Regions from separate parts of the Pantoea sp. LMR881 genome, predicted to be linked through region 2. Evidence: predicted binding sites of a transcription regulator. Region 2 holds the regulator's gene; the other holds the start of a gene.
The links. The regulator CRP, encoded in region 2, controls carbon source genes, mostly activating them, when cyclic AMP is high. The targets are predictions, from matches to a motif close to ATGTGANNNNNNTCACAT.
Positions count from the first base shown of each region.

Region 1: rbsD (D-ribose pyranase) is a predicted target of CRP. The motif match lies at 2,829-2,846, and genes of this name have one in related genera.

Region 1 covers NZ_JAPVOK010000002.1:2,307,195-2,311,734, reverse strand. Annotated here, with positions in the region: gene rbsC (ribose ABC transporter permease) at 1-819, opposite strand, end outside; partial or broken gene rbsA (ribose ABC transporter ATP-binding protein RbsA) at 816-2,322, opposite strand; gene rbsD (D-ribose pyranase) at 2,330-2,749, opposite strand; gene O3W44_RS12635 (YgiW/YdeI family stress tolerance OB fold protein) at 2,931-3,326, opposite strand; gene qseB (quorum sensing response regulator transcription factor QseB) at 3,489-4,160, shown strand; partial or broken gene qseC (quorum sensing histidine kinase QseC) at 4,148-4,540, shown strand, end outside.
Region 2 covers NZ_JAPVOK010000002.1:2,628,893-2,633,432, reverse strand. Annotated here, with positions in the region: gene O3W44_RS14140 (MFS transporter) at 1-1,040, opposite strand, end outside; gene O3W44_RS14135 (LysR substrate-binding domain-containing protein) at 1,215-2,141, shown strand; gene O3W44_RS14130 (OsmC family protein) at 2,117-2,524, opposite strand; gene crp (cAMP-activated global transcriptional regulator CRP) at 2,829-3,461, shown strand; partial or broken gene O3W44_RS14120 (YccS/YhfK family putative transporter) at 3,514-4,540, shown strand, end outside.

The sequences.
Region 1 (4,540 bases), 320 kb from region 2:
CTTACCGCCCGCCAGGCTGGTTCCGCCCAGCACCACCGCAGCGATAGCGTCAAGTTCATAACCGGTGCCGGCAGTGGGCTGTGCTGAAGAGAGTCGTGCAACTTCAATTGTTCCAGCCAGGGCCGCCAGCATGCCGCTCAGCGCATAGACGATCACCTTCACCCGATTGACATTAATGCCGGATAAGCGCGTTGCGGCCTCATTGCCGCCCAGCGCATAAATGTAGCGACCCAAACGGGTGTGATGCAGCATGTACCAGGCCAGCAAAAAGACGCCTGCCATCAACCACACCGGCGTTGGAATACCCAGCGGACGACCAATACCGAACCAGCCGAACAGATCGGCATTGTCGTTAAAGCCGGTATTGATCGGGCTGCCGTCGGTATACACCATGGTGACGCCGCGCAGCAGTAGCATCATGACCAGCGTGGCGATGAACGCCTGCACTTTGCCGCGTGCAATAATCGTCCCCGTTAGTGCGCCAATTGCCGCGCCTAAGGCCAGCGAGGCCGCAACGGCTACCAGAGCATTCACTTCCAGCCCCACCAGCGATGCCGCTACCGCACCGGTTAGCGCCAGTAATGAGCCGACGGAAAGGTCGATGCCGGACGTCAGAATAACCAGCGTCATGCCTACCGCCATAATGGCGTTGACCGAGGTTTGTTGCAGAATGTTGAACAGGTTAGCGACGGTAAAAAAATTCGGGCTTTGGCTGGCGACAACGGCGATCAGTACGATCAGCGCAATCAGCGATTTTTGCTCCATCAGCCAGGCTTTGCTGAACCAGCGACGGCTGGAAGGTAACGTTTGGGTACTCATACGACTAATTCCTCGCTGTGTTGCTTACCTACGGCTGCCGCCATCAGGCTCTCCTGCGTGGCATGTTCACGGTTAAACTCACCGCTTAAGCGGCCTTCGTGCATCACCAGAATGCGATCGCTCATGCCTAATACTTCAGGCATTTCCGACGACACCAGAATGATGCTGAGCCCTTCAGCCTTGAATTGATTGATTAACTGATAAATCTCTTTTTTGCACCGACATCAACGCCACGTGTCGGTTCGTCAAGGATCAGCACATTCGGGCGTGTCATCAAACCGCGCGCAATCGCCACTTTTTGTTGATTTCCGCCAGATAGCAGGCCAATGGGCTGTTCCATGGAGGGGGTTTTGACGTTGAACAGGCGGATAAAGTCGCCCACGGCCAGTTGCTCTGCGGCGTGCTTGAGGTTGCCAGCGCCGTGGCTGAAGTAACGTAAAGCGGTTAGCGACATGTTCTCTTTACTGACATGCCCAGCACCAGGCCGTCGCGCTTACGATCTTCTGAGATATAGACGATGCCGTTTGCCAGGCCGTCCTGTGGCGAACGCGTAACAATTTCTCGTTCGCCTAACCACACTTTTCCTTCGCTGCGTGGCAGTGCACCGTACAGCACCTTCATGAGTTCGGTTCGGCCCGCGCCCATCAAACCGGACACGCCCAGAATTTCACCTTTACGCAGGCAAAAACTGACGTTATGTACGCCCGGCCCACTGAGATTTTCGACTTTCAGGCGCACATCGCCTGGTGCCTGTTCGAGGTGCGGATACTGATCTTCCAGTTTTCGCCCCACCATCATTTCGATCAGGCTCTCTTCTGTCAGATCGCTAACGGCGCGTTCAGCAATAAACTGACCGTCGCGAAACACCGTAACATCATCACAAATTTCAAAAATCTCTTTCATGCGATGCGAGATATAAACGATGCCGCAGCCCTGCGCTTTGAGTTCTTTGATGACATGAAACAGCGACAGCGTTTCGGTATCAGTCAGCGCATCTGTCGGCTCATCCATAATGATGACCTGCGATTTAAAGCTCAGAACTTTAGCAATCTCGACCATTTGCTGATCGCCAATTGACAGATCGCCTACCAGCTTGTGACTGTTAAACCGCAAATTGAGTCGTTTCAGTAATGCGTCCGCTTCGGCGTACATTCGCTTCCAGTCGATGCGACCCATGCGGTTTACAAATTCACGTCCAAGAAAAATGTTCTCTGCCACGCTAAGCTGTGGGATCAGGTTGAGTTCCTGATGGATGATGCCAATGCCCGCTTCTTGCGACGCTTTCGGCCCGCTAAATGTCGTTTCGTTACCCAGCCACCGTAGCGATCCGGCATCCCGGCTGTAGATACCGGTCAGCACTTTCATCATGGTTGATTTGCCTGCGCCGTTTTCACCCACCAGCGCCATCACACGTCCGGGATAAACCGCCAGCGATGCGCCTTTCAGTGCTTTTACGCCCGGAAACGATTTCTCGATTTCTGTGAGTTGCAATAAAGGTTGCATAACGGCCTCAGAAAGTGACACCGGCGCTCAGGATGACATTCGCAAACGGAGAGCACTCCCCGCTGCGAATGACCGCCTGACTACGCTGAGTGTGTTGTTTGAACTGCTCATGGCTGGTGTAACTTACGGCAATGGTATTTCCCTGGTGCTGTTGCAAGGCTTCGAGCACAGCGATCAGTGCGCTGTGGAGCTGCGGATTGTGCAGCTTAATCTCCTCCGCAATCAGGGCACTCTCAACCTGCATCTCCAGCGCGACAGCATTGACCACCTGTATAAAATCGGGCGTACCTGGGGTAAGCGCCAAATCGATGCGCTGTGGCCCAGCCGGAATCGGCAAGCCAGCATCGGCTATGGTAAGCGTATCCGTGTGTCCCAGACGGGCAATCACAAAGGAGAGTTCAGCGTTTAACAAGCGACCTTTTTTCATCTATTCACTCCACAGCGAAACGTTTCGCTGACAGCAGTGTATGAAAAGCCGTTATCAACTCAATCGTGTAGTAAAAGAAATGTGATCGTTATCGAAACGTTTCGCGCTTAGCGGGAGGGATTTGAGTTAAGCGTGACGTGAAAGAAAAGCAGGACCACCGTAGCGGTCCTGAAGAGAAGGATTAAGGCAGTTTCTTAACGTGTTTGACGTCCAGTTCGATGCTGTTGAAATCTTTATCCAGCTCACCGGTCAGCTCAACACGGTCTTTAGGCGAAATAGTCTGGCCATTCCAGCGTTTATGGTCAATCTCCACTGTCATCGTGCCGGTTTGATCGCGGAACTGATAATCTTCGTCCCCCGTCTGCTTTTCCAGCTGGCCTCGTACCGTGATCCAGCTGTCATCTTTCATCTCTTCAGCCTGCTTTACGGTCACGACGCTGGTGCTGTCAGCATTAAATCCACCCTGTTGCACCTGCGTTTTCGGTGCGTCGGGATCAATAAATCCACCTTGCTGAGCGGCAAAAACCGGGGCGGACGCCAACATGACAATAGCTAACAGTGCAGCTTGCTTTTTCATACTTTCACCTCTTTTTATGAACCTGTTTCCGTTTTGCTGTACCCAGTTAAACACAGAGTTCTTAACGGGATCTTAAGGCGAAAAAAGAGCATTTTTTTGTGAAAGCCGCTGTACAAGCCGCGTCGTGCTTCGTATAACTCGCTTTCACTGAAGGGAAAATCGATGCGCATTTTATTAATAGAAGACGATCGCTTAATTGGCGACGGCATTAAAGCGGGGCTCAGTAAACTGGGTTTCAGTGTCGACTGGTTTATCTCTGGCGAAGCGGGGTATCAGGCATTAGAGGCTGCGCCCTGGGATGCAGTGATCCTTGACCTCTCTCTGCCAGAACGCGACGGACTGGATATTTTACGTCAGTGGCGTCAGCAGGGACACGACGTGCCGGTTTTAATTCTCACAGCACGTGATGCGCTTGATCAGCGAGTGGAAGGTTTGCAACTGGGCGCAGATGATTATCTGTGCAAACCCTTTGCGTTAACCGAAGTGGCGGCACGTTTACAGGCGCTCATTCGACGACGTCATGGCCAACTGCAACCCGAACTTCGCCATGGCAATGTAGTACTTGTACCCGGTAACCACAGCGTGATGGTGGCTGGCACCGCTGTAGAATTAAAAAGCCGCGAACTGGCGCTGCTTGAACTGTTTATGCGCAGCCCTGGCCGGGTGCTGACGCGCAGCCAGTTAGAGGAAAAGCTGTATAACTGGGACGCGGATGTCTCCAGCAACGCGGTAGAAGTTCACATTCATCACCTGCGTAAAAAACTCGGAAGCCGTTTTATTCGTACCGTTCACGGCGTAGGTTATACGCTGGGAGAGGTGGCATGCGATCAATGAGCCTGTTTCTACGCCTGGGTATTGGTGTCGTTTTGCTGCTGGGCATTTGCTGGGGCAGTGCCAGCCTGGGCGCATGGTATAAAACGCGCGAAACGCTCAACGAATTATTTGATACGCAGCAAATGTTGCTGGCTAAGCGCCTGCTCAGCCTGGATTTTACTACGCTGGATAATGTTTCACTGCCAAAAACCAGGCAGTTGCTGCGCCATCATCGCGGCGATCAGGACGACGATGCGCTGGCTTTTGCGGTCTTTAGCCGCGAGGGCAAACACGTACTGGACGATGGTGATAACGGCAAAAATTTACCGTTTGAAGCGGAGTATCAAGGTTTTCACGATACTCATCTAAACGGCGACGACGATCCGTGGCGGGTTGTCTGG
Region 2 (4,540 bases):
CCTAGCGTCCCGCCGGTATTCACTAAACCAATAGTGGCGCCCATCACCTGCTGCGGCAGCCGCTTCATTGGCAAGGTAAAAACAGTAACGAAAGCCGCCATCAGGAAGATATCGGCAAAAAACAGCGATAAACCGATTACCCAGGCGTTTTCACTGACGTAAACCAGCCAAATCCCTGCGGCACTGAGCAACGCACTCAGGCTGATCACCCGATGCTCATGGCCCTGCATATAGCGTCCAACCAGCCAGCCGGTGGTCAGTGAGGAGATCCAGATGCCTAACCCTCCCGCTCCTACAATCAAACCGGAGATATGTACCGGAATCTCCCGCTGCTGAACCAAAAACTTGGGCAACCATGCCAGTAAGCCATAGGTCGGAATGTTGATACAAAAAATGGCAATAAACAGCATGATAACCAGCGGGTTTTTGATTATCTCTGACCACGGCATGGCGGCGCGCTGTTGCGAAGCTGATGAATGTTGACGCGGTAAGATCAGCAGGATCAGGGCTGCGACCACAATCACCAGCAGGCCAAGCCCGATAAAGGCGTGACGCCAGCCCGCCATGTTCAACACCGCGACGGTGATCACTGGCCCGACTGTCATTGCCAGACCGGATGATGAGAGCAGTATCGACTGTGCAAAAGTTCGCTGTTCAACGGCGAAGTTTTCGGTTACCGCTTTGGCGCAAGAGCAGGGATAACCAGAATGCCCTACGCCTGATAAAAAGCGGAAAACGATGAGGAGTCCCAGGCTGAATCCCATCAGGCCAAAGCAGATAGCAAACAGCCCCAGCAGACAAAGCGAAAGAAATGTCATCGCCCGGTAACCAAAGCGATCGTTAAGCCAACCTGCCGGGATTTGAAACAGCGAATAGGCGAGAAAGAAAATACCGGTGATATAACCAAGCTGGGTGGTGCTCAGCCCAAACTCTTTTTCGATGGGTAATAACGCAAACCCCATTACCGTTTTATCGATATAGACCAGGACATACCCGGTAAAAAGCATGGCAATCATCATGGGACGGGATCGTGTCGTCATCGCAACCTCGTTGCTCTGGGAATGATAAAGTAAAGGAAAAAGATGTGATACCTCTCACAATCACATAACATTCAGTGACTTATAACGTTCCCGTATCATTAAATAATCAGCGGCCCAAGATAAGATGGTATTTTGCTATCAGTGATAGCGATAAGGCATCAGGGAGACACAGCGATGGCCTATTTGCCCAAGCTGCAACAGTTACGCGTTTTTCAGGCTGTTATTCGACAGGGAAGCATTCGCTCGGCAGCACGGGCACTTCATCAGTCCCAGCCAGCCATCAGCCGGGCCTTGAAAGAACTGGAGCAGACGTTAAACACCACGCTATTTATTCGCAGTGCACAAGGTGTGATGTTGACAGAAAGTGGAAAAGTATTGGCTTCACGTACGCAGCTTATTCTCGAAGAATTGCGGCGCGCCACAGATGAAATTGATGTTATCAATCACTCTTCACAAGGTTCCGTTGCATTTGGCCTCTCCTCTTTATTAGCGTTTACCGTTTTACCTGGCGCAATTAAAAGCTACGAGAAGCACTATCCCGGCACGCGCTTTACGATTAAAGAAGCGCAACTTTCAACGCTGCTGACCCCTTTACGCGAAGGCATATTAGATTTTGCCATTGGCTCGCTCAGTTCTCATTTGCCGCTGGAAGCACTGCATGTCGAACCGCTGTTTAACGTGCCATTCTGTGTTATTGCGCGTCGCGATCATGCCTGTCAGCACGTCCGCAGTTTTGATCAGCTGCGCGATCAGCGTTGGATAATTCCAGAAACGGAGATGGGATATTATCCGTTACTCTCTGAATACATGGCGGATTTTTATCCGTCCCTGACAACGCCACCGTTGCGTACTGACTCGGTAGTCTGCGGATTGAGGCTGGTGCTGGAAGCTGATTTTCTGGCGGTAGTGGCGCAGCCGATGGCCCGATCTTTCGGCAGTGAAGTGACTATTCTCAATCTGTCAGCGATCCCGGAAGCGCATTATGGCGTGATCTGGCCAAAAAAATCGCCGCTCACCTTAAGCTCACAGCGATTTCTGAACCTGTTACGGCAACGTTGTGACAAATATGAGTGGCGTTATGCGGTAGCAACGACTTCGTAGCTGTGGGTAATTTCCACGCCTTTGCCCAACATAATTGCCACCGAGCAATACTTATCAGCCGAAAGATCAACCGCACGCGCGACCGCTTTGTCCGACAGATCTTTGCCGCTGACAATAAAGTGCAGATTGATATGCGTGAAGATACGCGGGGCTTCTTCACGGCGTTCTGACTTAAGCTTTACCTCGCAGTCGCGCACATCGTTACGCCCTTTTTGTAAAATGGATACCACATCTATCGCGCTGCAACCGCCCGCTGCCATCAATACCATTTCCATCGGACTTGGTGCTTTATCACCAGAATTACCGTCCATTAATACCTGATGACCAGACGATGACTCACCGAGAAACGTCAGACCTTCCACCCATTTCACTCTTGCCTGCATGTTTTTTTCTCCAGAATAGGGGGTTTTGCCGCCAGAGTACGCTTTCACCTGATAAACAGCAATCCAGAGAAATCCGCCCTTTGCTGAAGCGAGACAACAGAAGACAGTCGGCAAAAGCTGTGCTACAAAAAGAGCTGAAAATATTTTTCGTCACTCGATGGCGAAGCCGGGAAGAATTATGCGCACTGCGCCGAATGCAGCCCGAATAATTTCCTGAATGGAAAAACGCTTGAAGCTTTCATCGCCTGACAGGGAAAACTGCCCCCTGTATTTTGGGCACGATTACAACAGAGGATAATAGCGAATGGTTCTCGGCAAACCGCAAACAGACCCTACACTCGAATGGTTTTTGTCCCATTGCCATATTCACAAGTATCCCTCCAAAAGTACGCTGATTCACCAAGGTGAAAAAGCTGAAACGCTTTATTACATCGTGAAAGGATCCGTCGCGGTTCTGATCAAAGATGAAGAAGGCAAAGAGATGATTCTTTCGTATCTGAATCAGGGGGATTTTATCGGCGAGCTTGGCCTGTTTGAAGAGGGTCAGGAACGCAGTGCCTGGGTACGTGCTAAAACCGCGTGCGAAGTGGCAGAAATTTCTTACAAGAAATTCCGCCAGTTGATCCAGGTTAACCCGGATATTTTGATGCGACTGTCGTCGCAAATGGCGCGTCGCCTGCAGGTAACGTCAGAAAAAGTAGGTAACCTTGCATTTCTCGATGTTACTGGCCGCATTGCACAGACGTTGCTTAACCTGGCCAAACAGCCAGACGCCATGACGCATCCCGACGGCATGCAAATTAAAATTACTCGTCAGGAAATTGGCCAGATCGTTGGTTGCTCACGTGAAACCGTGGGCCGTATTTTGAAGATGCTGGAAGACCAGAACCTGATCTCCGCACACGGCAAAACCATCGTCGTTTACGGCACCCGCTAATTTCTGTCACTCCGGCGTGATGGCAACATCACGCCGTTATTGTTGCTGTCCTATGTGGCGTCGAATCATCTATCACCCCGAAGTCAATTATGCTCTGCGGCAGACGCTGGTGCTGTGCCTGCCTGTCACGCTCGGCTGGCTGTTTAACGATCTGCAAAATGGCCTGCTGTTCTCGTTAGTTCCCGCCTGTTGTAACATTGCCGGTCTGGATACACCGCATAAACGCTTCTTCAAACGCCTGATTGTCGGCGGCAGTTTGTTCGCACTCGGCAGTTTTCTTATCCAGTGGCTGACGCTGCAGGGCATTCCGTTGCCAGCCATTCTGTTCGCTATGCCGCTGCTGCTCGGTGTGACAGGTGAAATCAGTCCACTGCATGGGCGCCTGTTGCCGGGTGCGCTTATTGCTGCAATTTTTACTCTGAGTTTGATGGGACATATGCCGATTTGGGTGCCGCCACTGCTCTATATCGGCGGTACGCTGTGGTACGGCGTATTCAACTGGTTTTGGTTCAGGCTGTGGAAAGAGCAGCCGATGCGCGAAAGCCTGAGCCTGATTTACCGCGAGCTGGCAGATTATTGCGATGCAAAATATACCCTGTTAACCCAGCTTACCGATCCTGAAAAAGCGTTGCCTCCTTTGCTGGCGCGCCAGCAGAAAGTGATCGATATGATTAACACCTGCTATCAGCAGATGCATATGCTGTCAGCGAATGGCGACGAAAGCCATAAGCGGCTGAAACGCGCTTTTCAGATGGCGCTGGATTTACAGGAACACATTTCTGTCAGCCTGCATCAGCCGGAAGAGGTGCAAAAGCTGGTGGAGCAAAGCCATGCTGAAGCGGTGATTCGCTGGAACGCCAGTACGATTTCCGCGCGGTTACGCGTGCTGGCTGATGACATTTTGTATCACCAACTGCCCGATCGCTTTTCAATGGACAAACAGCTCGGCGCGCTGGAAAAGATTGCGCGTCAGCATCCAGACAACCCGGTCGGCAATTTCTGTCTTTATCATTTTAACCGCATTGCGCGGGTGCTGCGTACGCACAAGCCGCTGTATCAACGCGACCTGATGGCCGATC